DNA from 2 places in the Neobacillus sp. NPDC058068 genome. Region 2 is predicted to be linked to the other one. Evidence: a T-box and tRNA genes for the amino acid it is inferred to sense, from the RefSeq annotation. Region 2 holds a T-box; the other holds one or more tRNA genes.

Region 1 (3,137 bases), on a different contig from region 2:
GTCCTCCTATCACTTGGAAATCGCTTCGCTCTATAAAGATCATAATGACTCTTTATGCGAATTAATGAATACATTTGGACTGAATAGTAAAACGCTTGAGCGCAAAAAAGGCTTTATTACCTATTTAAAGGAAGCAGAGAAAATTACCGAGTTTTTAAATATTGTCGGAGCCCATAACGCACTGCTCCGCTTTGAGGACGTTCGAATCGTCAGAGATATGCGAAACTCAGTGAATCGCCTGGTAAACTGTGAAACCGCAAACCTCAATAAAACAATCGGTGCTTCCATCCGCCAGGTAGAGAATATCCGTTTGATTGATACGACGGTTGGCTTGCAAATTTTACCGGATAAACTGAGAGAAATTGCGGAACTCCGGTTGAAATTTCCGGATGTAACCCTAAAGGAACTAGGTGAAATGGTTTCCGGCGGTTCCATTAGTAAATCGGGAATTAATCATCGTCTGCGGAAAATTGATGAGATTGCCGAGAAGCTCCGGGGGGGCGAAATAGCTTCGAGGAAGTAAACTGCTCTGAAGAATCCCGAAGATTGCCCGCTTTGGGGCTGAGTGATTTTAAGTTTGTGAAATAATGAATTTGTTATCATAATATAGGATTAAAAACATAAGGAGGAATTAGATAATGTTGGCAAAACAAGTAGAAGTTAAATTAAGAACAGGTCTGCAAGCAAGACCGGCAGCACTATTTGTTCAGGAGGCAAACCGCTTTTCAGCGGATATTTTTCTAGAGAAAGATGGCAAAAAAGTAAATGCAAAAAGTATCATGGGATTAATGAGCCTGGCAGTTGGCTCAGGAATCGTGATTAATATTATCGCAGACGGCGACGACGAAGAAAAAGCCATCAACGCATTAACAGATTTTATTCAAAAGGATAATTAATTAGGAAAGGGTTCAGCCTGTTTTAGGGGTTGAATCCTTTTTTAATGAATGAAAGCAAAAAAAAGCAACCGGTTCAATGCCGGTTGCCTAATGTTCGATTATTTCTCTTTTTTATCAAGTGTGTTGCGGGTAATGATGCTGTCAATCAAGCCATATTCTTTTGCTCTTTCAGCAGTCATGAAATTATCACGGTCAGTATCTCTTTGAATGATTTCAAGCGGCTGGCCAGTGCGCTCTGCTAAAATTCCATTTAATTTTTCACGAAGGAAAAGAATCCGTTTAGCAGCAATTTCAATTTCGGTTGCTTGACCTTGAGCACCTCCAAGTGGCTGGTGAATCATGACCTCAGCATTTGGAAGGGCAAAACGCTTGCCTTTTTCCCCGGCTGCAAGTAAGAAAGCGCCCATGGAAGCGGCCATTCCGATACAAACTGTTGATACACTTGATTTGATATACTGCATGGTATCGTAAATCGCCATTCCGGCAGTAATGCTTCCGCCAGGGCTATTAATGTAAAGTGTAATATCTTTTTCAGGATTTTCCGCTTCTAAAAATAATAATTGTGCTACAATGCTATTAGCAACATTGTCATCAATAGCGCTGCCAAGCATAATGATCCGGTCCTTAAGTAGGCGGGAATAAATGTCATAAGCACGTTCACCGCGGTTTGTTTGTTCGATAACTGTAGGAATCAAATTCATATTTCTTCCTCCTCCTGAGTGTGAAAGTTTAAAATAATATGTATAGTAATCATACACTGATGGTCAATAAAGGTCAAACAATTCAACTTTTAAATGTTCGACAACTTTCCCTACATCAGCATAACCAATCTAGCATAATTTAAAACCTAATATTTGCTTGCAATATTAATGGAACTAGCATATAATATGTAAGTCGCAACAATTTAGCGCTCGTGGTGCAACGGATAGCACGTAAGATTCCGGTTCTTAAAATGGGGGTTCGATTCCCTCCGAGCGCGTTATGAAGGCCTCCTGTTTTTTTTGTAAACAGGGGGTTTTTATTTTTTAAAAATAATTTTATTTCCATAAAATGTCTAATTGGCGATAACTCCTAAAAAAGTAGCCAAAACTAATCAAAAAGTAGCCATAACCTCTAAAAAAGTAGCCAAAACCTAAAAACCTTTCCCCCATTTCCCCTCAAAAAATATTTTCCATACACGAAATCCTTTCTTTCATGTAAAATAGGAACATAAGGGGGGATTGGCATGAACTTAAAGGCAGGGTTATGGCAGCAGCAGACATTAAAGTTAGCAATGACGCAGGAGTTGTCGCAGGCGATTGCCTTATTGCAGTACTCGACCCAGGAGCTTGCTGAATTTTTAGAAAATAAAGCACTGGAAAATCCCCTTATGCAGATTGAAAATGGGAATGTTCAGCCAATGAATCCTCTAATGGACCGAAATCGCCGGAAGCATCAAAAGTCAGAAAAGGACTGGATTGAGCAGCTTGCTGATAAGCCATTTTCACTTGAAGAACATCTAATCTCACAACTAAATATAGCAAACCTAACTGCGGAGCAATTAAGAGTCATCCGCCGCCTTATTGATAATCTCGATGAAAACGGTTACTTTGCGGGTGACCTTGAAGAAATAGCAGCAACCTTACGGGTATCAGAGGAATCAGTTGAAGATGGATTTGCCGTGATTCAAACGCTTGAACCAGCGGGAATCGGGGCAAGAGACCTTCAAGAATGCCTGTTGATGCAAATCTATTATCAAAATCCTACTAACGAACTTGCACAAACGATTATTTCAAATTATTTTGTTCCGTTTGCCGAAAAGAAATGGAAGCAAATTGCTAAGGAGCTCCAGGTATCTCTTAAAGAAATTCAAGATGTTTTTGATGAAGTCCAACTTCTAGACCCAAAGCCGGGGGCCATGTTACAGAAAGAAATCACGACATTCATTATTCCCGATGCGATTGTAGAACAATCTACTGAAGGGCTGACGGTACGGATGTTTGATGATGCCATGCCAAGAATTAGTCTTAATGAGTCCTATTATAAAAAATTCAAGGACCAGGACCAACAAGTCAGCCGGTTTATCCAGGATAAGCTTCAGGATTATCAATGGATTGTCAAAAGTATTGAACAACGAAAAGAAACCTTAACAAGGGTGGTAGCCAAAATCGTCGAAAAACAGACGTCGTTTTTTCAAAAGGGCGCACGCCATTTAGTGCCGATGACGATGAAGGAAGTCGCCGCCGAGCTTGAGGTTCATGA
Region 2 (3,137 bases):
TCGTATTGTTAAATCCCTCAGGCTGTACATCAACAAGACCTTCATCCAGTGAAGCTACATTTTTCAAGAAATAGTTCCTCGTTAACTCAAAGCTCTTAAATAATAATTCACTCATTTCAACTCTCCCCTTTCTAATTTTCCTAGCTATAGTTTATACGATATTAAGCCAGTTATGAAACAAAACGAACTTACATTTCTTCCGGTGCTTCAACGCCTAATAACCGCAACCCTTCTTTAAGGACGACTGTAACACAGTAAACAAGTGCTAAACGCGCCGGCTGCTCCGCACTTTCCTCAAGAACTTTTACTTGGGTATAATATTTATTAAATGCTTGGGAAAGGTCAACTACATATTTGGCCACCTGTGATGGGTCAAGATTTGCACAGGCACGTTGAATAGCATTTGGGAATTCGATCAGCATGCTTATTACCTTCCACTCTTTTTCCCAAGCAGTATGGAAGTCAACGGGAGGTACATCCTCCTGCCAATTGCCTTTTCGTAAAATAGAGCAGGCCCGGGCAAATGTATATTGGACATATGGACCCGTTTCACCTTCAAAGCGAAGCATTTCCTCTAAGGAAAATTCAATATCGTTCATCCGATTGTTCTTTAAGTCGTGAAAAATAACGGCTCCAACACCCACTTGTTTGGCCACTTCATCTTTATTTTCCAGGTTTGGATTTTTTTCTTCGATATTATGTCTAGCCATCGTAATCGACTCTGTTAACACCTCTTCGAGGAGCACAACTTTGCCTTTTCGTGTCGACATTTTCTTGCCGTCCTTTAACATCATTCCAAACGGAACATGAACCATGGTCTCTGCCCACGTATAACCCATTTTACTTAACACGGCAATTAACTGTTTAAAATGAAGACTTTGCTCATGGCCAACGACGTATAAGGATTTAGCAAAGTTGTAATTTTCCTTGCGATAGAGAGCGGCAGCTAAATCACGGGTCGCATAAAGTGTCGCCCCGTCTGATTTTTTAATCAGGCAGGGCGGCAGCTGCTCCTCAGTCAGCTCAACCACCTGGGCTTGATCGGATTCTACCAATAATTGCTGTTCCTCAAGCAGACGAACAACTCGGTCCATTTTATCATTATAAAAAGCTTCGCCAGCATACGAATCAAATTGGACGTTCATCAACTCGTATATTCTTGAAAACTCCTTTAATGATTCGTCACGAAACCACTGCCAGAGCATTAACGCTTCCTCGTCGCCATCCTCGAGCCTTTTAAACCAGCCCCGGCCTTGGTCTTCAAGTGATGGGTCGGATTCTGCCACATCATGGAACTTAATATAAAGTGCGAGTAACTCCTTAATCGGGTTTTGTTTTACCTTTTCGACATCACCCCATAGTTTATAGGCGGTAATTAACTTCCCGAACTGCGTACCCCAGTCACCAAGATGATTAATTTTGATTGGTTTATAACCGCACTTTTCAACGATAAGTGCCAACGAATTTCCAATAACGGTTGAACGCAAATGCCCCATTGAGAAAGGCTTGGCGATATTTGGTGACGACATGTCGATTGTGACATTGCCGCCGCCCCCGAATTCATGGGCACCGAAATGGTTTGTTTGTGCGACAATTTCACTAATAACTTTTTCTGAAACCAGCTTTTTATTTAAAAATAGATTTAGGTACGCTCCCACCACTTCAGTTTGTTCGAAAATGGTTGACTGTATCTTTTCACTTAGTTCTTGGGCAATCATATTTGGTGATTTCCGTTTTAATTTTGCCAATGTAAAGCACGGAAAGGCTAAATCACCGTGCGATGTGTTTTTTGGCTTTTCAATCAGCTGTTCTAATTCAGCTGCTGAAATTTCTTGATCAAGCAGCTCAAATAGGATGGCTGCAAGCTCCTTTTTAAAATCCATTTTTAAGGACCTCCTTAATTTTTATAAATACAAAAAACCCCCGCCTCTATATAAAGAGACGAGAGTTTGAATATCCCGCGGTACCACTCTAATTGTTCAAAAAGAACCAGCTTTCCCTTTGTAACGGAGCATTCTCCGGCGTACCCTACTCGGTTTCGGGTTTGCATCTCAAAAGTGCGCTTCATCATCTGATTTGTATCAGGCTCACACCGCCCCCGACTCGCTAAAACATCCTAGATAACTACTCTCTTTTTCATTGATTTTTCCATCTTGATTATCAGTTATTATACTGGAAAGATAAGGATTAATCCAGTCACTATTGAATTTTTTTATTAAGGCAATCCTATTAGAAAGGCGCAAGCGCCCTGGTCAGCGGCGTATGGCCTGGAGCGCTCCAACTGAGATAAAGGAAACACGGTGAGCGCAAGCGAACCGATGTTGACTTATCGTAGGGCGGAGCGCGAAGGACATTAGCCGCTAGGGCGCTGGAGCTGGACATTTCTCAAAGTCAAAATTTATACATTATTATCTTTTTAACAAAGGAGGGATTTTTGTGGCGAGAAGAAATAAAATACTTGTACCGGAAGCACGGAGAGGTTTGGATGAGTTAAAAGCAAAAGTCGTTCAATCCGGGAGCCCGGAACATGCCAAATTCGAAGCTGCCGAAGAGGTGGGGGTTCCCTTGAAAAAAGGCTACAATGGACAGCTCACATCCGAACAGGCTGGAAAAGTCGGCGGCAGACTTGGCGGCAGCATGGTTCGCGAACTTGTCAAAATGGCACAGGAAAACTTAAGTAAGAGACAGTGACCTTTGGGGCCTACTATATCAGGCCCCCTCGTTTATTTTTCACTTCGGAAGCCCTTGCAATAAAAACACCTTCATAATCTCAGCAATTTGTTCCGAGCTCAACGGGGCATGATTTCTTTCCCAGTCTGAAACAAGAGCGATATACATTTTTAAAAGCAAAAAGCTGGTAATTTCTGTGTTAGCTGCAGGAATGGCTCCTTTAGCAATGGCGGTCTCAATTTTTTGTCTTAAATAGGCGATAATCTCATTTTCCACATGCTGGAGCATTTCCGACACCGCTAATGTTCCCATTTCCGCTTCCTCTTGGACAAGCTTAATCATAAGCTGGTGCTGGGAGCGAAATTCTAATAATCGGTACAAGGCACGATGGACATTTTCAGTAAACGGTAATTCCGACTGGATGACTAAGTCCGCCTCGACAATCATTTCCTTCACCAACGAAGAAA

What was found. A T-box is a leader RNA that pairs with one kind of tRNA and senses whether it is charged. The one in region 2 lies ahead of argS (arginine--tRNA ligase), so its partner is inferred to be a tRNA-Arg.
Region 1: it has a tRNA-Arg gene. The T-box ahead of argS (arginine--tRNA ligase) is inferred to sense a tRNA for this amino acid. The anticodon was not compared.

The regions. Positions count from the first base shown of each region.
Region 1 covers NZ_JBHVSI010000004.1:282,539-285,675, reverse strand. The annotation lists gene whiA (DNA-binding protein WhiA) at 1-523, shown strand, start outside; gene ACFVSW_RS07235 (HPr family phosphocarrier protein) at 639-896, shown strand; gene clpP (ATP-dependent Clp endopeptidase proteolytic subunit ClpP) at 995-1,597, opposite strand; tRNA gene ACFVSW_RS07225 (tRNA-Arg) at 1,804-1,875, shown strand; gene rpoN (RNA polymerase factor sigma-54) at 2,122-3,137, shown strand, end outside.
Region 2 covers NZ_JBHVSI010000014.1:27,906-31,042, forward strand. The annotation lists gene ACFVSW_RS16995 (DinB family protein) at 1-115, opposite strand, end outside; gene argS (arginine--tRNA ligase) at 189-1,883, opposite strand; T-box leader at 1,935-2,149, opposite strand; gene ACFVSW_RS17005 (alpha/beta-type small acid-soluble spore protein) at 2,437-2,691, shown strand; gene ACFVSW_RS17010 (TetR/AcrR family transcriptional regulator) at 2,731-3,137, opposite strand, start outside.